2 linked regions of the Vreelandella piezotolerans genome follow. The protein of the gene in region 2 interacts with the protein of the main gene of each other region in a pairwise test. Links are inferred from orthologs where the notes say so. Each region holds a gene or a part of one and is shown on either strand. Other genes may lie near its edges. The genes, in order: mntR and GYM47_RS07800.

The links.
Region 1: the proteins of GYM47_RS07800 (region 2) and mntR interact in binary tests that used the Escherichia coli proteins (3 or more experiments, as listed by UniProt). The link is inferred for Vreelandella piezotolerans from one-to-one orthologs.

The regions. Positions count from the first base shown.
Region 1 is NZ_CP048602.1:2,044,667-2,056,010, reverse strand. The notes cover bases 4,565-7,482. They hold mntR (manganese-binding transcriptional regulator MntR), read right to left. Parts: upstream 6,305-7,482; coding sequence 5,825-6,304; downstream 4,565-5,824. Other genes in these bases: GYM47_RS09430 (metal ABC transporter ATP-binding protein), read left to right, coding at 7,385-7,482; GYM47_RS09435 (metal ABC transporter substrate-binding protein), read left to right, coding at 6,458-7,378; GYM47_RS09445 (RES family NAD+ phosphorylase), read left to right, coding at 5,128-5,805; GYM47_RS09450 (antitoxin Xre-like helix-turn-helix domain-containing protein), read left to right, coding at 4,718-5,116; GYM47_RS09455 (DUF3750 domain-containing protein), read left to right, coding at 4,565-4,624. Outside these bases: GYM47_RS09470 (efflux RND transporter permease subunit), read right to left, coding at 1-1,217; GYM47_RS09465 (efflux RND transporter periplasmic adaptor subunit), read right to left, coding at 1,224-2,279; GYM47_RS09460 (AraC family transcriptional regulator), read left to right, coding at 2,824-3,783; more of GYM47_RS09455, read left to right, coding at 3,842-4,564; more of GYM47_RS09430, read left to right, coding at 7,483-8,209; GYM47_RS09425 (metal ABC transporter permease), read left to right, coding at 8,219-9,154; GYM47_RS09420 (CBS domain-containing protein), read right to left, coding at 9,147-9,512; GYM47_RS09415 (P-II family nitrogen regulator), read right to left, coding at 9,570-9,923; Na,Li,K/H(+) antiporter subunit UmpB, read right to left, coding at 9,913-10,728; GYM47_RS09405 (DUF1538 domain-containing protein), read right to left, coding at 10,725-11,344.
Region 2 is NZ_CP048602.1:1,695,895-1,707,107, forward strand. Bases 2,483-5,269 are described here. They hold GYM47_RS07800 (methionine ABC transporter ATP-binding protein), read right to left. Parts: upstream 4,505-5,269; coding sequence 3,461-4,504; downstream 2,483-3,460. Other genes in these bases: GYM47_RS07790 (MetQ/NlpA family ABC transporter substrate-binding protein), read right to left, coding at 2,483-2,713; GYM47_RS07795 (methionine ABC transporter permease), read right to left, coding at 2,827-3,480; GYM47_RS07805 (riboflavin synthase subunit alpha), read left to right, coding at 4,965-5,269. In the rest of the region: GYM47_RS07770 (endonuclease/exonuclease/phosphatase family protein), read right to left, coding at 1-941; GYM47_RS07785 (GAF domain-containing protein), read right to left, coding at 1,374-1,844; more of GYM47_RS07790, read right to left, coding at 1,919-2,482; more of GYM47_RS07805, read left to right, coding at 5,270-5,594; GYM47_RS07810 (NCS2 family permease), read left to right, coding at 5,799-7,097; GYM47_RS07815 (adenine phosphoribosyltransferase), read left to right, coding at 7,132-7,677; gpt (xanthine phosphoribosyltransferase), read left to right, coding at 7,684-8,163; ung (uracil-DNA glycosylase), read left to right, coding at 8,165-8,848; upp (uracil phosphoribosyltransferase), read left to right, coding at 8,949-9,578; GYM47_RS07835 (uracil-xanthine permease family protein), read left to right, coding at 9,716-10,945; mobB (molybdopterin-guanine dinucleotide biosynthesis protein B), read left to right, coding at 10,968-11,213. UniProt on the Escherichia coli protein: Part of the ABC transporter complex MetNIQ involved in methionine import. Responsible for energy coupling to the transport system. It has also been shown to be involved in formyl-L-methionine transport.

The sequences.
Region 1 (11,344 bases), 350 kb from region 2 along the record:
ATACCGATGGCCAACACCAGGCCAAACAGTGTCAGCGTGTTGATGGAGTAGCCCAGCAGGTAGAGCGCGCCAAAGGTGCCGATCACCGAGACCGGTACCGCCAGCAATGGAATGATAGAAGCTCGCCATGTTTGCAAGAACAGCGTGACGACCAGCACCACCAGCAGCACGGCTTCCAGTAGGGTGGCGATCACCGACTTTATAGAATCATTCACAAAGATCGTGGTGTCGTAGACGGCTTCGTACTCGACACCTTCAGGGAACTGCTCGGACAGCTCCTCCATGGTGGCAATCACCTGCTCGCGAATCTCCAGCGCATTGGCACCCGGTGCCTGGAATATACCCACTCCTACCGCGTTATTGCCGTCTAGCTGCGAGCGCAGCGTATAGTCCCCGGCACCCATTTCCAGCCGGGCCACATCCGCCAGCCTCAGTATTTCGCCGTTGTCACCACGACTAAGTACGATGTCACCAAACTCTTCCACCGTTTCCAACCGCCCGCGGGCGTTGATCAGAGTGAGAAAATCGCTATTCGCGATGGGTTCGGCGCCCAACTGCCCGGCAGAGACCTGCACGTTCTGCTCGCGCATGGCCCCAACGACATCGCTAGCCGTCAGGCCTCGGGCGGCTATTCGGTCTGGATCCAGCCATGCGCGCATGGCGTAATCTCCGCCACCGAAGATTTGCGCATCCCCTATCCCTTCGAGCCGGGCGAGTCGGTCGCGTACATTCAGTCGAACATAGTTGCGCAGATAAAGGGTGTCGTACTCACCGCTAGGTGAGGTTAGGTGAACGACCATCAAAAACGTTGGCGATTGTTTCTGGGTAGTGACGCCTTGACGACGTACGGCTTCCGGCAACCTAGCCTCTGCCTGGCTAACGCGGTTCTGCACGCGAACCGCCGCCTGTTCAGCATCGGTGCCGGGACGGAAGGTGACGGTCATTTGCAGTACGCCATCAGAGCCTGCAACAGACTTGAGGTACATCATGTCCTCAACGCCATTGATGGCTTCCTCCAACGGCGTCGCTACGGTCTCGGCAATCTCCTGCGGATTGGCACCGGGGTAAACGGTTCTCACCACCACTGAGGGCGGCACGACATCCGGGTACTCGCTTATCGGTAGATTGGGAATGGAGATCAGCCCCACCGCCAGAATGATGATCGATAGCACGGCCGCAAAAATCGGACGGTCCACGAAAAAACGGGAGAAATTCATGGCGATTTACTCTTCCCTGGCCGCAATGGCGGGTGGCTCATTGGAAGCACGGATGTTAGCCACCGGTGCGGTCGCTACGCTTTTTGGGCTCACTTCCATACCGGGGAAGAACACTTTTTGTACACCATTGACGATCACTCGATCACCTGCTTGAAGCCCATCGATGATGACGGTACGTTCTGCTACCTCCCTTCCTGTGGTGACCTGTCGCTGTTCTGCTAGGTTATGCTCATTGACGACATAGACGTAGCGGCGATCTTGATTAGTCAGCACTGCCTTACGGTCTATCAGTAAGGCTTGCTCTAAGCGAGCAACCGGCATTTCGACCCTTGCAAACTCTCCAGGCCGAATGCGGCCATCTGGATTGGCCAGCACCGCCCGGAATTGTAAGGTGCCCGTACTGGGATTTAAGCGATTGTCGATAAAGTCTAGGGTGCCCGTGTACTGCCGTTGCGGGTCGCCGCCCAGTTCGATGGCCAAGTGATTCGACACCTCATTGCTTAATAGTGCACGGCTGGCAAATGCAGCTTGCTCGTCTGCATCAAAGTAAACGTGTACCGGATCAATACTCACCAGCGTGGTCAACAGGCTCTGATCGGCATTGGCTAGGTTGCCGCGAGTTACCATCGCCCGTCCGATGCGTCCACTAATCGGAGCCGTTATGCGTGTATACGCGAGGTCAAGCTCGGCGGTCTGCAGCGCAGCTTCGGCAGCAGCCACCATAGCGCGGTTATTATTCAGAGCCGATTGGCGCTGATCATGCACCTCTTGGGAAATGGCCTGACGCCCCAGTAACACCCTGGCACGCTCGGCCTCGCTGCTGGCCTGAGCCAATTGGCTCCTGGCTTGTGCAAGATCCGCTTGGGCCGCGCTCACGCGGGCTTGGTAGGGACGTGGATCGATGAGAAACAGTAACTCTCCCTGTTCGACCAGGTCGCCCTCTACAAAGGCCACCTCTTGGATATAGCCGCTAACCCGAGCTCTCAACTCCACCGTTTCGGCGGCTTCTACCCGCCCAGTGAATGACTCGCTCAACACCATCGGCTGAGTCACTACTTCCACTACGTCAACTTCGGGTGGCGGCTGCGAGGGTGCGGCTGCCTCATCGCTCTGAGCCTCGCATCCAGCGAGTAAGACCATGATGAGTAAAAACGGTATGACAGCCCGACTACGTTCAAGGCGGACTCTTCGAGAAAAACTTCTCATGAGGGTTTGCTCCCTTGGCTACCGGCAACCAGTAGCGGCTTTCGTTATGCTTTTGGAGGGCACGTTGGCAGTCATGTCGTTGGTTCAGTAGCGCCAGATTCGACCAGAGACCCTAAGCACTGATTGGATACGAGCTAACATAGGGGATCGGGGATCGTGAGAGGTATCAGGTTCCTGCGGAAAGATTGCCTAATTCTGTCGCAGTGAGTGAAAGCACAAAGAAGCCGGTGGAGGCGAAATAACGACGTGTCTCGGTGCAAAGGAAAGATGACAACCTGATGACACTGAGTGCGAATTGTCGGTTTCGACGGTGTACTTGCCTAATTCTGCAAAACCAACCGAAAAGCCTTCGGTTCTTCAGGAGAGGGCATATACTGCAAATTATTAAGGAGGAAATCCCGTGACCGTTATCGCGCCCGAACAGATTGCCCAGTGCAGCGACAGCTTGTTACCGCAATTGAGCCAGGTCGTCCGCCGTTGGTCGCCGCTGGAAGCCCTTCAAGACACGGCGATTGCCGAAGTCCAACTGGTGCGCACTGATGCCCCTAGTAGTTTTCACTGTGCCGTCTATGAGCCGTGCCTGTGCTTCGTTATTCAGGGCAGCAAAACCGTATTGCTGGGTGACAAGGAGATCATCTACACCGGCCCCAGCTACATGGCGAGCGCCGTTCATTTACCGGTGGTGGGCAGGATTGACCATGCTTCACCAGAAAAACCTTTCCTAGCAGTAAAGGTCTCGGTGGACCCCCAGGAGGTGGCGGGACTAATACTAGAGTTAGGGGATAGGGCTCCAAATGGGGGGCGTGATGCTATCTGTCCTGAGATGGACTGCGGGTTAACGTCGGCGTACATGGATCCCCTGATGCAGGGCGCGCTCTATCGTTTGTTAAGTCTACTCGACTCACCGGAAGATATTCAGGTGCTTTCGCCGCTAGCGCGACGAGAGTTAATCTACCGAGCATTAACGGGTGCCATGGGCCCGCACATGCGTCGGTTTGCTGCCTCAGACTCCCAGGCTAATCGGATTGCGCAAGTGATTGACACGCTTAAAGAGCACTATGCCCAGCCGCTTAAGATCCACGAATTGGCAGCGACCGTTAACATGAGCGAATCGACGCTTTATCATAGCTTTCGTCAAGTGACACGCATGTCGCCCCTGCAGTTCCAAAAGAAGCTGCGTCTACACGAGGCGCGACGGCTGATGCTGGCGGAGGGGCTCGAGGCAGCCACTGCAAGCTACCGGGTAGGCTATGAAAGCCCTTCCCACTTCAGCCGCGAATATAGCCGCATGTTTGGCGCACCACCACGCGCCGACGTCAGCCATTTGCGAGGGGCATACGCAGAGTCGCAGCCCGCCTGAACAATAGCGTCATGGGTAGTTGCTGCAGTGGATTTCCCTCTCTCATCTGGATAGTTTCATGAAAACCGTACTGCGCTGGCTGGCTGCCATGACGGCCTTGTTGGTCTTATTGCTGGCAGGCCCGGTGTGGATATTGGCCAGTCAACAGGTCATTACCGATGGGCACTGGTCGAATCTCGATCGTTCGTCTGCAGGGTTGGCCCCCTCTCCGGATCGCGTCCAAGATGCTGTCGTACAGGTCTATGCGGCCCGTGCCTATAGCTGGCGCGGCGCCTTTGGTGTGCATATTTGGATTGCGACCAAAGCAGAGGGGGCGCGGGAGTATCAACTGCATCAAGTGTTGAGCTGGCGACGCCCAACGGTCGTCTCCTCCATCGATACGCCTGACCGAGCCTGGTTTGGACACCCGCCTGAGCTGCTTGCTGACTATCGCGGCGCGGCGGCTGCCGATTTGATCCCCCATATACAAGACGCCGTAGCGCGCTATCCGCAAGCCGATCTGTACCGAGTTTGGCCAGGACCCAATAGCAACAGCTTCATTGCTTGGGTGATCCGCGAGGTCGATGGTTTCGATGTGGCGCTACCCACGACCGCCGTGGGGAAAGACTATCTGTTCAATGGCGTCGTCGCCCGTGTGCCCAGCGGGACGGGGTATCAGCTCTCGCTGGGAGGCGTGTTGGGCATCATGCTAGCGCTGGAGGAGGGCATCGAGCTCAACCTGCTGGGCATGAGTGTCGGTATCGATATTATGCGCCCCGCTCTCAAACTGCCTGGCATTGGTCGACTGGGTATGCCTGCCAAGGTGGCGGGAAGCAGTAACGCATCGTCGTCAGCGCAGTGATATGGCGTTGCCAGTCTTGAGTAGACGTGCACATGTCTTTCTAGGCACTTTTGTTCTAAAATGGTGTTTGTAGACATTAAGCTGGGAAGAGCCATGCAAACACCGCAAGAGTTTGCCCATGATAAGTCAGCGGCTGCGGTGGGGTTGAAAGCCGCGGTACGTATTCTCGAGAAGTGGCGAGCCTCTGGAGAGCAAGGCGAGGCGATTCTGCGCGTCTCTCACAGTACCTACGCTCGTGCTCGGCGCGGCGATCTGGCAGCGATCAAGTTAGATAGTGACCAGCTTACGCGTATCAGCTATGTGCTGAACATCCACGCGGCACTGCGTATGATCTTCGATAACCCGGACAACCTGTATGGGTTCGTGAACATGGTCAATCACAACCCCTTTTTCAATGGTCGCACACCGCTGGCCATTATGGGCACGGGGGACTTTGCCGCGCTTTACGAAACCTATAAACGCATCGACAGCCTGCGGGGTGGGCAGTGGTAAAGGCGGCTGATTTGCCCGTACTGCCAGCCCATGACGTCACCGGCTATCGGTTGGTGAACAGTAAATTCCCGCCCATCGATTTGTTCGATGACGTGGCAGGCCCTGACGAGTTCGCCGCTCTCCATGCGCTTCAGTCGCTCACCAACCCGCGGTTGCAAAACGAGGTGGGGGACTTGGCGCTGCTGCCGCTCGACCAGATTCCTTTCGGTATTCGTGGCTGCTCGTATGCCGTGGCGCCCTTTACGCACATCAATCCCGAAGGGTCACGTTTCAGCGATGGCAGTTTTGGCGTGCTGTATTTTGCCGATACGCTGGAGACTGCGATTGCGGAGGTCAAACATCATCAGCAAACGTACTGGCGGCGCGTGCCAGGTCTTCGCTATGAGCGGTTCGTTTTTCGGGGGTTGAGAGGCGTCTTCAAGGAGGTATCGATAGGCGATGCGCTGACGCTGCCGAGCGATCATCTTGTCTACGCCCCCGATCATTACACGGCGTCTCAGCCCTTCGGTACAGACGTCCGACGTACGCTAAACGGTCTCCGTTACCGCTCGGTCCGTCGACCCGGTGCCCACTGTTGGGCGCTCATGACGCCGCGTCATGTGACGGACATCATCCAGACCACCCATTTGGAGATGATCTGGAGCGGCGCCATCACCCAGGTGAATCATCTACGTGTCACCCAGCCATAGCGGCGTGCGGAAAAGAGGTTCAGTTATTTTGCTGCTGGTCAGTAAAGCGCTGCATGATCGTGAGCGTCTCATCGCTGACATGGTGTTCCATGCCTTCTGCGTCGATGCGGGCAGTGCTGTCGTCCACGCCTAACGCTCGCAAGAAATGCAGCACGATATCGTGACGAGCACGAGACGTTTCCGCCATTTTTTGACCTTCGTCGGTCAAAAACAGCGAGCGATATGGCTTGCTGGTCACCAGACCTAACTCGTTCAATCGACGGATCATTTTCGATACCGTCGCTTGACTAACGGCCATTCGGTTAGCAATGTCGGCCGCGCGCGCCTCACCGCGATGACGAATCAGGTCGCCAATCAATTCGACGTAGTCTTCGATGAGCTCCGTTTCGTGGGCATTGCGCACGGCTTCGTATTGCTGGGCGTGCTGTTCCACAGGCGGTAGTGCATCACCACTGTGTCCAGAGGGGGGTGAGGTGCGCCGCTGTTGGTGATCACTCATTGGCAAAGGTTATCAAAGTTAGTGGAAACGTTAATTGGCGATGGTAGCGCATTTTTGAAGATAATTGTTAGCCAAGGCTAAACTGTTTGCACATTGCTTTTTTGTTGAGCTAAAGTTATCTGTAACACGAGCCTAGCACAGAGGAGAGATCCAGTGGCTAAACCATACTTGCTAGCAGCCTTGAGCGTGCCGTTCGCCTGGTGTGGCGTTGTGACCAGTGCTCAGGCCGATGAGTTGCAAAACCCGCCCATCGAGATTGCCGTGACGTTTTCAGTTCTTGGCGACTTGGTGAAGAAAGTGGCCGGCGATGATGCGAACGTCACGGTGCTGACACCGATCAACGCCGAAGTGCACGAGTGGGAGCTCACCCCAGATAATTTTGCTGCGCTCGAGGACGCCGACATCGTTTTTTATAACGGCTATCAGCTCGAGCAGTGGATGCGCCAAGTATCGGCGACGGTCAACGATGACATACCTATGATCGCCGTGGCAGAGGCGTCGGGTTACCCGACGCAAACGATCGTCACCGGTGAGATGGAAGGCGACGTGGACCCACACCTGTGGATGGACCCGCGGGCTGCCAGTGCCTATGTGCAAGCCATTGCCAACACGTTGGAGGATAGCCTGCCCCATCAAGCCGATGCGATTCAGCAGCGTGCAGCGGCACTGGAAGCGCAACTGCACGACCTACATGTCGAGCTCCAAGAAACGCTCGAAGCCATTCCCGAAGAGCGCCGCGTGCTGCTCTCCAGTGAAGCAGCCTTTCTCTACTTCGCCGACGCGTATCGGTTCGAGCACGACGGCATTTGGGGGACCAATGCCGAAACAGAGGGCTCTCCGCGTCAGTTGATGCGGGTCATCGATCGAATCAACGAGCGTCAACCGGCGGCACTGTTTTGGGAAAGCACGATTTCTGACCGCCATGTGACCAGTATCGCACGTGATACGGGGCTGCCCGTTGCCGGGCCGCTGTATGTCGACTCGTTGAGTGAGCCTGACGGGGAGGCTGCCGACTACTTTGCCATGCAGCGTCATAACGTTGCCTTGCTGCGTCGCTACTTGGCTAGCGAGTAAATCACGATGTCCTCACTACCGTCTCAACCAGCCAGCGCCATCGATGTAAGCGGTGTCTATGCGGCTTACCAGCGTCAGCCCGTGCTAGAGGACATTCACCTCTCGCTGCCAAGCGGGCGTTGGACGGCCATCGTCGGGCCGAACGGTGCAGGCAAGTCGACGCTGTTTCACGTGCTGACCGGTAGTATGAAACCCTTACGCGGCCGCGTGACGGCATTTGGTCAAGACATCGAGCACCATCGAAAAGCCGGGCGCATTGCCTACATGGCCCAGCGAGAGGCCATCGAGTGGGACTTCCCTATTTCGGTGTGGGAAACCGTGATGAGCGCCCGCTATGGCCACATGCGTCAAGATGCGTGGTGGCGGAGGCTGCTGCCTGCGCGTTGGCATTCGTCACGGCATCGTGATGCGGTGGAAAAGGCGTTAGACGACGTTGATATGCTGGCATATGCCGAGCGGCCGATCGGGGCCTTATCGGGCGGACAAAAAAAACGCGTGCTGCTAGCGCGTGCGTTAGCGCAAGAGGCGAGTATCCTGCTGCTCGATGAGCCGCTCGCGGGGGTCGACCCACCTAGCGAGCGACTCATTCTCGACGTGCTCAAACGCGAACGCGAAGCCGGACGAACCATCGTGATGGTGACGCACGATATGCCGGGCGCGCGTCGCTACGTGGACCATGTGGTACTGATCAATCGATTCATTCGCGGCGAGGGCGCGCCCGACGAAATGCTGAGCGATAGCAAGTTGGCCGAACTTGCGGTGAGTTCTATTGCAAATTCTCCAGCGGATGTCGAGCGTGTCCGCCTTCCTGCATTTGCCAGCAAAGAATAGGCGACTCGAATGTTAGAAACGTTGGATGGTTGGAGTAGTGCGCTGGTGGCGGGGCTCATCGCGGCGCTGATGGTGCCCGTGAATCTAATGCCCGACAGCGTATCAGAGGCGTTTCAGTACGCGTTCATGCAGCGCGCGCTGCTCACGTCGATGATGGTGGGAGCCATCTGCGGCATGCTTTCGTGTTACGTCGTGCTCAAGCGTTGGTCGTTGCTGGGGGATGCGATCTCTCATGCGGTGCTGCCTGGGGTGGCGGTTGCCTACCTGCTGGGCCTGCCTTTTTTTATCGGTGCCTTCGTCACAGGAGCGCTGACGTCGCTCGGCATTGGGGCGATCGAACGGCATACACGGATCAAATCCGATGCCGCCATGGGCATCATGTTTACCGGGGCATTTGCGCTGGGCGTCGTGCTGATCAGTAAAATCGCCTCCAGCACCCACTTGATGCATATTCTGTTCGGCAACGTGCTCGGAGTGCAACAGTCGGCACTACTGCTCACGTTGGCGGCCAGCCTCGTTGCGCTGCTGATGGTATGGCTAGCTTATCGTCCGCTCATGCTCTACGCCTTCGATCCGACTCAGGCGCAGGCACTCGGCTTCAATACCGGCGTGATTCATTACGGTTTGATTCTGCTGCTCACGCTCACCATCGTGGCCAGTTTGGAAACCGTCGGTATCATCCTCGTGGTGGCCATGCTGATTACCCCGGGCGCCACGGCCCACTTGCTGACCGACCGCTTCAAAACGATGCTGTTCATCTCCGTGGGCATTGGGGTAGGGTCTGCGGTGTTGGGGCTATGGCTGTCGTTTGCGTTTGATGTAGCGTCCGGTGGCACCATCGTCTTGGTGGCAACGGGGTGCTTCTTCACGGCGCTGCTGTTTTCGCCCAAGCACGGTGTGCTGATGCGGCTTTGGCGGCATCGGAGCTTGGGCGGCGCTAATTAGTTTCCCACCCGATGACGAGCCGTGGGTAGTCGATGATCCCAATGACGCTGTGTTTTGCATCCACGACCGGTGCTTGGGATAAACCAAACTGAGCAAACAGGCGAGCGCAATAGCGAATATTCATTTCCGGACGGACGCTAATGATCGGTTTGCTCATGATTTCGTAAAGGCTTACACGGTCTGCAGAGCGATTGACTGCGAGCACTTTTTTAGCAATATCAGAGGCTAACACTAGCCCCAGTTCATCTTTCTCATCGCGCCTATCAACGATAATAGCGGTGGCATCGTATTGCCTCATTAGTTCAATGCCGTCAGTAACGGTCATAAAACCATCGGTCGTCACATAGCGTGAGTGCATAACGTCCTGGGCAGTGCGCTCCGTCAGTGATGGGCTTGCCATTGTTAAAGCCTCTCTCTAGCCTAGCGGTTGATCGAATGCATCTTCGAGGGATTTCACTTGGTGTGCGACGCCTACTGCATCCTCGACGTCTAGCTGAAAGGCGATGCCTGTTCCCGACGTGTCGTCAAACGCACCCACTTCCGCGATCGCTTCGAGAATTGAACGGCTAATATGCTCCTCCACTAAAAAGAGCAGCACGTCGCGTTGCGACGTAATGTCCATGCCAAAAATGCCTTTTGCTTTTTTTAAGCCTTCGCCACGCGCGTTATTGATGACAGTGGCGCCAGTAGCTCCAGCATCTCTAGCTGCCTGAAGTATCTGGTCGCTTAGCTCATCTTCTACAAGCGCGACAATGAGTTTAAAGCGCATGGGTATCTCCTTGATGAGGCTTTGTCACTGACGTGCCTGAGAGTGGCTGTATTTTCGATGGCCTATTGCTTTGCCATCGAGCAATTTGGGCGTATCCCATCACCGTTATAATAGGGAATAGGCAGGCAAGCGCGATCATTCCAAAGCCATCCATTAACGCGCTACGACCGGGTATCGAAGAGGCCAATCCAAGACCTAGCGCGGCGATGATCGGCACGGTAATGGTCGATGTCGTGACGCCCCCGGAATCGAATGCAAGAGGGATAATCGACTTTGGGGATCGTAGGGTTTGGACAATCACTAAGCAGTAGGCACCCAGCACGAACCACTGCAAAGGTAGGCCCATGACGATACGCCATGCGCCCAGGGTGATTCCAAAGGCCATGCCGAGGGCAACGGCGAGCCGTAGGGTGAAAGGGTTGATCGTACCGCCGGATATTTCGCCAGCTTTGATCGACACCGCGATCAGCGATGGCTCGGCAATCGTGGTGCTTGCGCCAATCGTAAACGCGAAAATATAGACCCAGTAGTAGTCGCTCCAATGCCGCTGAGCACCCTCTGTCATGGCAGGTAGAAAATCGGGGTGCGTCAATTGGCTGGCCATCAACTCACCCATGGGAAACAGGGCTTGCTCTAGCCCTATCAAAAAGAAAGAGAGTCCCACCCATACCATGAAAAAACCAACAGCGACCTTTAGAAACCGTTTGACCGGCTTGCGGATCACCAAATATTGGAAGCCAAAAATAATCGCCACAATGGGAAGAATATCGCGTAGCGTGCCCCAAAAAATAGCCAGCATATTCATGATCTTCCCTCTGCAACGAGATCAAGGCCAACAATACCGAAAAGCAATACGAAAATGATGGGCATAACGGAAGCAAATGCAATCAAACCAAAGCCGTCCAGCATAGGGTTGCGGCCTTTGATGGCCGTGGCCAAGCCAACACCGAGTGCCGTAACAAGAGGGACGGTAATGGTGGATGTCGTGACACCGCCCGAATCATAAGCAATGCCAACGAGTTCAGCAGGCGCTAACAGCGTCAAGAGCAGTACAAGAATATAACCACCAATGATCATCAAATGCAGCGGCCAGCCTTTAAAGATACGCAGTACGCCAACGACCACGGCGGTGCCTACGGAAAGCGCTACGATCATGCGGAGCGTAAACGCAAAGGACGTTTGTGCGAGACTGCTATTCTCGATCAGACCGCTTTCGGAGACGACAATCGCTGCGCGAGCCGCCACGGCAATCAGTGCTGGCTCTGCGACGGTGGATCCAAACCCCAGTGCAAAAGCAAATAGAAGGAGCCAAACGACAGAACCTTTATGAACGAAAGCACGTGCGAGGTTCTCTCCTAAAGGAAACAGTCCCAGCTCTAGCCCCTTGATGAAGAGCGTTAGCCCGATCACTACAAACAGTA
Region 2 (11,213 bases):
GGGAAGTGGTCGGATCCGAAGGCGTCCAAGCGCTGCATACTGTCTAGCGTGAAGTGCTCACTGACGAATACGTGATCTAGTGGCCAGCGCAGAAACGGATAGTTTGCATGAAACGTGCTAAACATTCCTCGCCCGCGGCGCGGGTCGAGCATGCCACTGATCCGGCAAAACCGACGTGTCGTGCGTGACCAAGCGACGTCGTTGAGATCGCCCGCAACGAGCGTAGGCGATGGGTTCTGGTGAATTTCCTTGCCTACCAAGAGTAGCTCGGCGTCTCGCCAAAGCGATTTTTCACTCTCGCTGGGGGCGGGAGGGCGTGGATGCAGCGCATAGAAACGGATCTGATCGCCGCTCGCTAGGGTGACATAGGTATGGATAGAGGGGATGTCATCCTGAATCAACCATTTTACTTCCGTCTCGCTGAGCGTCAGTCGAGAGTACAAGTGCATGCCGTAAAGGTTGTCGAGGGGAATTTTTACGCTGTTTGGCCAGGCTTTTGAGAGAGCAGTATCCAACTGACGCTGCCACCACTGGTCGGATTCCAGCGTCAACACCATATCGGGCTGGTGCTGCTCTATCATGCTGATCAGCTTATCCGCTTGACGGTTTGGTGTGAGCACGTTAGCGATCAGTAACGTGATTTTCTGCTCATCCGGCGCCTTGCGGGTCGATTGAACCTGTACGGGCCAAAGTCGTGTCCAGGGAAAGATGTAGCGCAGTTGGAGCATGCAGGTGAGTAGCGACAACCCTATCGTGGCAGTCTGCCATCGGCTGGGGGGCAAGAGGAGTGCGCCAACGGCGGCGCAGAGCCCAGCGAGCACCGCGATTTGTAGTCGTGGAAACTCGAAACTTCGCACCCACCACCAACGTAGCCTTATTCGCGCGATGAGGGTGGATAATAGTAGTAAACCGGCGATGCATCCTAGCAAAGGCCCTAACAAAACCTATCTCCTTATCCGTAAGCGATCATGATTGATCTATGTGCAGCTTAGCCGGTAGGTTTGATAAGTGTCGATGTAATTTGCGGGAGCGGGTAGGGTAAGGCACTAAAGTAGGCAAAGGCGCAAAAATGACTTGCAATTCAGCCATGAAGCCGTAGAATACGCATCCGTTGCACAGCAGGACCATAGCTCAGTTGGTTAGAGCGCCACGTTGACATCGTGGAGGTCGGCGGTTCAAATCCGCCTGGTCCTACCAAATCTATCCGTGCACTTTTTTTCTAGGACCATAGCTCAGTTGGTTAGAGCGCCACGTTGACATCGTGGAGGTCGGCGGTTCAAATCCGCCTGGTCCTACCAGACAGTCACAAAAAAGCCCTGCTCATCGAGCGGGGCTTTTTTGTGTGCGCCTGTTTTATCGTTTGGCGTCTTGCATCATATGAAGCGAGGAAGGTCTGTTTGCCGTACGAAAGTCGCCACCAGCGCCTCGATGCCCGCCTGATCTTCTTGGCTAAAGCGCGCGTGCTGCGGGCTGTCGATATCCAGTACACCCCATACGACACCATCGCTCACGATAGGAACGACCAGCTCGGAACGTGAATCGGCGTCGCAGGCGATGTGGTCGGCCACCGCGTGTACGTCATCGACACGTTGCGTTGCCTGTTCACGGGCCGCTGCTCCACAAACACCTTTGCTAAATGGAATGGGGTGGCAGGCGGGTTTGCCCTGAAACGGCCCGAGGCACAGCAGTTGCGGTTCGCGCTGCAGATAAAAGCCAACCCAGTTTAGCGTCTCTAGCGCTTGCTGAATGAAAGCGCAGGTTTGGGCGCTGTTGGTCAGCCAGTCGCGAGTGTCTAACAAAGCTTCTAGCTGACGGTTGAGTAGGGTGTAATCGGTGGTCGACATACCATTTCCTTGATGAAAAACGCATCAGGCCAGCCTTTCGGCTGGCCTGATAATGAATCATGAACGGGTGAGAGTTACTCGTCAGTCCAGCCTGGTACCGCCGCACCTTTGAACAGCTCGTCGGCTTTCTCGATCACTTCCTCACGCTGATAGGCGTCGACCAACTGGCGAATTTCTTCGCGATCTTCATCGCCACCGCGAACCGCAATCAGGTTGACGTAGGGAGACTCAGGGCCTTCCTTGATCAGCGCATCGTCCAGGCTCAGGCCAGCCGGCTGGGCGAAGGTGTTGTTGATGAAAGCCATGTCGACATCCGGCAGGACACGGGGCAACTGCGCTGCTTCGATTTCACGGAAGCGGAAGCCGCGCGGATTTTCTGCGATATCGATCGGCGTGGCTTCCAGGAAGGTCGGATCGTTGAGCGTGATCAAACCTTCGTTATGCATCAAAATGAGCGCACGCCCTTCGTTGGAAGGGTCGTTGGGTAGCGCGATTTGGGCACCGTCCGGCAGCTCATCGATGCTGTCGTACTTTTCAGAATACGCGCCGATGGGGTACACGAAGGTGTAACCAGCAATGGCAAAATCGTAGCCACGGTCATTGACCATCGCCTGCATGTAGGGCTCGTGCTGGTAGGCGTTGGCATCCAGGCTGCCATCGGCCAGCGCCGCGTTCGGTGTGACGTAGTCGGTGAACTCGATGATTTCGACGTTCAGGTCGTACTCTTCTTTGGCAATGCGCGCGGCCACTTCCATGACTTCGGTTTCGGGGCCGGCGACGGTGCCCATTTTGATGGTACGGGTTTCCGCATTGGCCACGTTGATGGCCAGAGCCAGTGCGGTCAGGCTGCCGATAATGACTTTTTGCATGGCATTACTCCAGTGTCGTTGTGCATCGTGTTGCAATGATGCGGGAATAAGAAACGCAAGTCTAATGCGTTTTTGTTATATTTAGCTATGCCAATGAAAGAGGCTGGCTATGACTATTTACGGTCGCTTTTGCGCACCAAGTAGTCGCCCAGGCTTTGAAACCCTTGTACCAGTACGACTAGGATCACCACGGTGATCAGCATGATCGTGGGGTTGAAGCGGTTGTAGCCGTAGCGAATGCCTAGGTCGCCTAGTCCGCCGCCGCCCACGGCGCCCGCCATGGCCGAGTAACTCACTAAGGTGACCAGCGTGATGGTGAGGCCCGTGATGATGCCGCCGCGCGCTTCGGGAATCAGTACCTTGGTAATGATTTGCCAAGGTGTTGCCCCCATGGCTTGCGCAGACTCGATCAGTCCCGGAGAGATCTCATTCAGCGCGCCCTCGATAAGGCGGGCCACGAAGGGAATAGCGGCAATCGTCAGCGGTACCGACGCGGCATTGATGCCGATGGAAGTGCCCACCAACATGCGAGTGAAGGGAATGATGGCGACCATCAAAATGATGAACGGAATCGAACGCCCGATGTTGGTGATGATGCCCAGTGCCTGGTTGAGAATGGGCATCGCCATGATTTGCCGCGGGCGGGTCACGTAAAGCATGACGCCCAGCGGCAGGCCCAATAGGGTGGCAATCACACCCGATACGGCCACCATGTAAAGGGTATCCAGCGTGGCCTGTAAAATGAGATCAAACATTGCGCTGGACATGACCAAGTACCTCCACCTGTAGTTGATGCGCTTCTAAATAGGACATGGCTTGTTGGGTTTGCTCATGGCTGCCCAGTAGCTCGGCAATCATTAGGCCCAGCGTGCGGTCTTGTATGGACTCGACTTTGGCCTGCAGGATGCTGACGTCCACGCTGCACTCCCGCGCCAGACGAGAAATGAGCGGTGTTGAAACGGCGTCACCCGAGAACGTTAGCCGCACCACCGGGTGCGTGTGTTCATTAGGGCGCTCTTCCAGGCGCTCCAGTAGCTCTTTCGGGGGGCTGAGTTGTAAGAAGTCGTTCAAAAAGTCGCGACCAAGCTGCGTTGCAGGCGCGGTAAAGAAGTCGCCCACTTCCGCGTCCTCTACCAGCTTGCCATCAGAGATCAGGCTGACCCGGTGGCAGATCGATTTCACCACTTCCATTTCGTGGGTAATGAGCAGGATGGTGATGCCCAGTTGGTGATTGATGTCGCGCAGCAGCTCGAGAATCGAGCTAGTGGTCTGTGGGTCCAGCGCCGAGGTCGCTTCATCGCACAGCAGCACATGCGGTTTGCTGGCAAGGGCGCGGGCAATGGCAACACGCTGTTTCTGGCCGCCGGAGAGCTGGGCGGGGTACTGCTTCGCTTTATCGGCAAGGCCTACCATCTCGAGCAGCGGAAGAACGCGGTTTTTGATCGCGCTGCGCTTTTCACCCATCAGTTCCAAGGGGAGGGCGACATTATCAAAAACGGTGCGTGTGGTGAGTAGGTTGAAGTGTTGAAAAATCATGCCGATACGATGACGAGCATGATTCAGTTCGCTGCGGCTCAGCCCGGTCATCTCTTGCCCATCCACGACCACGCTGCCGCTCGTGGGGCGCTCGAGTAGATTGACGCAGCGGATGAGGGTGGATTTGCCAGCGCCGGAAAGGCCAATGACACCGTGAATCGTGCCTTTGGGGATCGTTAAATCGACGTTTTGAAGGGCATGCACGGCACCATCGCCGCTGCCATAAGTTTTACTAACGTTGCTAAGTTCAATCATAGCGTCTGCCTTAATGGTAGGCCGAAGACGGAGTGCGAGGGGGCAAGCGTAGGGCGGGGAACAAAAAAAGGCCACCCTTGCGGGTGGCCATCAACGCTGGACACACCCTTTTAGCTGCACTTCACCCCGCCAAAGGCCAGGTGGACGCCCGCAATCTGGGTACAAATCGGCGTCATTACATTTGCGGCGAAAGTCTAAAGAGCGATGGGGGCGTTGTCAACGGAAAGCGTTCTATTTCATGTTTTTAAGTTTTTAAACAGATCTATTTTCTTTTTTTGGTTGTTTTTTTGGGTTTTTATTGCTGTTGAGTAAAGGTATGGCGGGGTGTTAGCAGCAAAAAAACATGATCGATCAAGCGTGGGTGCTGCCTGGCTGCACAAGGTTGGGTCATTAGTAGTAAGCTTACGCAAGTTTTTATGGCCTATGCCACCCTGCTCACCTGTAAAGAAAGGAAGGGATCATGTTCACGGGTATCGTTCAAGGTACTGCTGAGATTGTCGAAGTGCGCGAGCTAGAGGAGTTCCGCACCCATGTGGTTGCCTTGTCAGAAGAGCTTAGGAGCGGTTTGGAAATTGGCGCGTCCGTCGCGCATAACGGTGTGTGCCTGACGGTGACGGCCATCGAGGGCGAGCGTGTCAGTTTCGACCTGATGCGAGAAACGCTGCGACTGACCAATCTTGGTGCAATTACCCCGGGGCAATGCGTCAACATAGAGCGTGCGGCCCGCTTCGGTGATGAGATTGGCGGTCACTCTATGTCCGGTCACATCATTTGTATGGCGCAGATCGTCGCCATCGAAGAGGCGCCCAATAATCGCCGTATCTGGTTCGCACTACCGGAAAAGGCCGCTAAATTCGTTTTTGAGAAAGGCTACATTGGCGTTGACGGCATCAGCCTCACCGTGGGTGCCGTGCGGCCATCGGCGGATGGGGCGGGGGTCGAGTTCAGTGTTAATCTGATCCCCGAGACACTATCCCGTACGGTATTGGGCAGCCGCTCGATGGGCGATTGGGTCAATATCGAGATCGATCCGCAAACACAGGTCATCGTGGAAACGGTGGAGCGGGTATTGGCGAGCCGGTCCTTTTAGCAATTTGAGGGTATTGCTTTGGGCTTTTGTTGACCGATCGGTTAGCTGATGGCCTAAAGTTTGCTAAACAGTAAGTGAGGGAACGTGCCCTCGATCAACGGCTGCATGTACGGCACTCGCATCACGCGGTGCCTTTCGGTAGTATGTGCGGCTTTTCTCGCACCAAGGGACGCATTCGGCGTAAGCGCGAAGGATAAAAACTACATGAAACTTCTGGACAACTACTTCAAGCTCACAGAGCAGAAGACCAACCTCAAGACGGAAGTGATCGCAGGGGTCACGACGTTCTTAACCATGGCCTACATCATTTTCGTCAACCCGAGCATTCTGTCGGAAGCGGGGATGGATTACGGCGCTGTCTTTGTAGCAACCTGTCTAGCGGCGGCCATCGGCTGTTTCGTGATGGGCCTGTGGGCTAACTACCCCATTGCTCAAGCGCCGGGCATGGGGTTGAACGCCTTCTTCACCTACGGTGTGGTGCTGGGCATGGGGTATACCTGGGAAGCGGCGCTAGGGGCCGTCTTCTTCTCGGGTTTGACGTTCTTCCTGCTGAGTATTTTCAAAATTCGCGAGTGGATCATCAACTCCATTCCGCTCTCGTTGCGCCTGGGGATTGCCGCCGGTATCGGTCTGTTCCTTGCGATGATTGCCCTCAAGAATGCGGGTATCGTGGTCGCTAATCCGGCTACGTTCGTGTCGCTCGGCGACTTGTCAGAGCCAGCGCCGCTGTATGCCTTGCTGGGCTTTTTCGTGATTACTGCCTTGGCCTATTTGCGCGTCACGGGCGCGGTCATGATCGGGATCATCGGGGTGACCGTGCTGGCCATGGTGCTGGGGCATAACCAGTATGGTGGCATCATGTCCATGCCGCCTTCCATTGCGCCGACGTTCATGGCCATGGACCTGATGGGAGCGCTGGATGTCGCCATGCTCAGCGTCATTTTTGCGTTCCTATTCGTCGATTTGTTCGATACGTCCGGCACGCTGGTGGGGGTTGCTCACCGTGGCAAGCTACTGGATGAAAACGGTAAGCTGCCACGTATCGGGCGTGCCATGATGGCCGATAGTACTGCGTCGATGGCCGGTGCCGCGCTGGGTACCTCCACCACCACCAGCTACATCGAATCCACGGCGGGCATCGTCTCCGGTGGGCGTACTGGGTTGACGGCGGTCGTGGTCGGCCTACTGTTTTTGATCAGCCTGTTTTTCGCGCCGCTGGCTGGCTCTATCCCCGCCTATGCGACAGCCGGTGCGCTTCTTTATGTCGCTGTGCTGATGGCGGGAAGCTTGGCGCATGCGAATTGGGAAGATCCCACCGACGCGGCCCCGGTCCTGATCGCGGCGATTGCCATGCCGCTGACCTTCTCCATTGCGGAAGGTATTGCCCTGGGTTTCATCAGCTACGTGGCGATCAAAACGCTGTCGGGCCGCTTCGCGGATCTCAACCCGGCGGTGGTGGTGTTAGCGCTGCTATTTGCAGCAAAGTTTCTATTCATGGGCTAACTGCCCAATCTTCGACTAATCAATGAGAGACGCGATGAGCATCTACGGCGATTACATTAAGTCCGTTATTCGCACGGTTCCTGACTGGCCAGAGCAGGGGGTGAATTTTCGTGATATTACCCCCTTGCTGCAAAACAGCGCTGCTTTTCGTAAGCTGATCGACAGTTTCGTGCACCGCTACCAGGAAATGAATCTGGATGCCATCGCGGCCATCGACGCCCGTGGCTTCATTATTGGTGCACCGCTGGCGTACGAGCTGGGCTGCAGCTTCGTTCCCGTGCGTAAGAAGGGCAAACTGCCGTTCAAAACCATTAGTGAAACCTACACGCTGGAGTATGGCCATTCGGAAGTCGAGCTCCATGCCGATGCGTTTCAGGAAGGGGATCGGATTTTGCTCATGGATGATCTGATCGCGACGGGGGGAACGATGCTGGCAGCGGCTAACTTGATTCAGCGCTGCGGTGGCCACGTCGTGGAGACGGCAACGATTATCGATCTACCCGAATTGGGTGGTTCTCAGAAGATTCGCGATGCGGGCTACAGCGTCTTCGCGGTCTGTTCCTTCAACGAAGACGAGTAACGTCCCATGAGCAGCGAACGCTATCATCAACACTTCACCGTCTCTTGGGACCAAATTCATCGCGACGTGCGCCAGCTCTGCCATCTGCTCATCGAGCGAGACTTCAAAGGCATCGTAGCGATTACCCGTGGCGGCTTGATTCCGGCGGCGCTGATTGCCCGCGAGCTGAACATTCGCCTGATCGATACCGTGTGCATCAAGAGCTACGATCACATGGAGCAGGGCGGGTTGGATATCATGAAAGGGGTCGACCATGATGGCGATGGCTGGCTGTTGGTCGACGATCTCGTCGATACCGGTAAAACGGCCCGTGCCGTGCGTGAAATGTTGCCTAAAGCACATTTTGTCACGATTTACGCCAAACCAGAGGGACGCCCTTTGGTGGATCAATATCTGACAGAAGTGGCTCAACAGTGCTGGATCCAATTCCCTTGGGATATGGGCATTGCCTACGTCGAGCCACTCGCCGATCAAATGAAGAAGTGATATGGCTAACCCGTTACCCGATGATTGGAGCCATTGGCTAGGGCAGGAGTTTCAGGCGGAATACATGTCCGCTTTGAAGGCGTTTTTGGCCGACGAAAAGGCGGCCAAGAAAGTTATCTATCCGCATTCGTCGAATTGGTTTCGTGCCTTTGAATTAACGCCTCTCGCGTCGGTAAAGGTTGTGATTTTGGGTCAAGACCCTTACCACGGGCCTAATCAAGCGCACGGGCTTTGCTTTTCGGTGCAGCCGGGTGTCCCGGTGCCCCCATCGCTTGTCAACATCTACAAGGAGTTGGCGAGTGACGTTGGCTTTACGCCGGTGCAGCACGGTTTTTTGGAGGCGTGGGCCAAGCAGGGGGTATTGCTATTGAACACGGCGCTGACGGTCGAGCAGGGCAATGCCGCGTCGCATCGTGGTAAAGGCTGGGAGCTCTTCACCGATCAAGCTATTGAGACCGTCAGTCGTCATGCCGAGCCCAGCGTATTTCTTCTTTGGGGGAGTCACGCGCGGCAGAAAAAGGCGCTGATCGATACCTCTCGCCATTTGGTGCTGGAATCACCGCATCCTTCCCCACTGTCGGCGCACCGTGGCTTTTTTGGCAATCGTCATTTTTCCAAAGCTAACCAGTTCTTGGAAGCGCAGGGGCGCTCGCCCATTGATTGGCAATTACCGGAAACCCCTTAACCTCATGGTCAGTTGCGGGTAGAATGTCGCGCAATTTGTAAGCATGTCGATGGTGGCTCAGCAGGCTGCCATCTTGAATCCCCTGCAGTGAGGAAGTCCCATGAGTGTCTACGCCATTAACCATCCGCTTGTTCAACATAAGCTGGGACTAATGCGCGAAGCTGATTTGAGCACTAAAAGCTTTCGTGAACTGGCAGGTGAAGTGGCTAAACTCCTGACCTACGAAGCGACCAAGGGTCTGGAGCTCGAAGATCATGAGATTCAAGGCTGGAACGGTGAGCCTATAGCGACACGTCGCTTGAAAGGCAAAAAGGTGACCATCGTTCCGATTCTGCGGGCGGGCTTAGGTATGTTGGAAGGCGTGACAGACCTTATTCCTAGCGCGCGGGTCAGTGTCGTTGGCCTGTATCGCGATGAAGAGACGCTGCAGCCGGTGCCGTATTTTGCAAAATTCGCCAACGACATCGAAGAGCGTATGGCGATTGTGATCGACCCGATGCTGGCAACCGGTGGTTCGATGGTGGCTACGTTGGACATGCTGCGTGAGCGTGGCTGTGAACACATGAAAGTCATCGTATTGGTGGCTGCCCCTGAAGGGATTAAACGGGTGCAAGATGCGTATCCCGATGTAGAAATTTACACTGCCTCGGTGGATGACCGACTCGATGAGAATGGCTACATCGTCCCCGGCTTGGGAGATGCCGGCGACAAAATTTTCGGAACGCGCTGAGCGCTCCGTCTCAAAACGCCCCTTACGCTTTGCGTTAGGGGCATTTTTTTGCCTCCGTGACTTGGCTATGTACGAACACTATCTGCGCTAGCCGCCATTTCGTACAAAACCTAATAACAGACCCTAGGAGTGGTGTGATGATAACGAGTGCGAGACAAGAGTCTTGGCCAAAAATGTTACTGACCGGCGCGCAGATGCTGTTCGTGGCCTTTGGTGCATTGGTACTGGTTCCGCTATTGACTGGGTTAGATCCCAGCGTGGCGCTGTTTACAGCCGGACTCGGTACGCTGGTCTTTCATGGCGTCACCAAGCAGAGCGTGCCGGTATTTCTGGCCTCCTCGTTTGCCTTCATCGCGCCCATTCAGGGCTCTGTCGCCAGCTTCGGCGTGTCGGCGACGCTGGGTGGGTTGATGGCGGCCGGGTTGGTGTACGTGGTGATTTCTCAGGCGGTACGGCTGAAAGGGACGGCTTGGCTGCACCGGCTGTTGCCCGCCGTGGTGGTCGGTCCCGTCATCATGGTGATTGGTTTGGCGCTCGCCCCGGTCGCCGTCAGCATGGCAACCGGCGAGACCAGCGACTCCATTGGCTACGGCCAAGCGATATTTCTTTCCATGGCAAGTCTGTTGGTGACCCTGGTGCTCGCAGTATTTGGCCGCGGCCTGTTGCGTTTGGTGCCCATCATGGGCGGTATTGCAACGGGCTACGCGCTGGCGCTCATCATGGGAGTGGTTGACTTTACGCCGGTGCGCGATGCGGCTTGGCTGTCGTTACCCAACTTTACGGCGCCTAGTTTCCATTGGGCGGCCATCCTGTTCATGATTCCGGTCGCGATTGCGCCTGCCGTCGAGCATATTGGTGACATGGTGGCGATTGGTTCGGTCACGCGTACCAACTATCTGGAAAAGCCTGGCTTGCATCGCACGCTACTGGGCGATGGTTTGGCCACCACCGTCGCTGCGCTGTTTGGTGGGCCGCCTAACACGACTTACTCAGAAGTCACCGGTGCCGTGACGCTGACCAAGGCCTTCAATCCGATGTACATGGTGGTGGCGGCGGTCATCGCTATCGTTTTGGCCTTTGTCGGCAAGCTTGGTGCGCTATTGCAAACCATCCCTGGGCCAGTCATGGGGGGCATCATGACGCTTCTGTTTGGCTCGATTGCCGTGGTCGGTATGAATACTCTCGTGCGGGCAGGGCAGTCGTTGACGGCGGCGCGTAACTTGGTGGTGGTGTCGCTGATCTTGGTGTTTGGCATCGGCGGTATGCAATTTGGTGGCGGGCAGTTCACGCTACAGGGCGTAAGTTTGGCCGCTCTGGTCGGCATTGCGTTAAACTGGTTGCTACCAGCAGAAAAAGAGGGTGAGTGAGTCGTGACAGACAGGATGCGTTATGAGTGAGGCGCTACGCTGCCCGTTTCCGGTTCTGGGGGTGGCTGCCTGGAGTGGTACCGGTAAAACCACGCTGTTAGAGAAATTGTTGCCGCTTCTGCGCGGCATGGGAGTGTCGGTGGCGGTTATCAAACATGCGCACCATCATTTCGACGTGGACCAGCCGGGTAAGGACAGCTACAGGTTACGCAGCTCGGGGGCAGCGCCCATGTTGATTGCGTCGCGCCATCGCTATGCGCTGATGCAA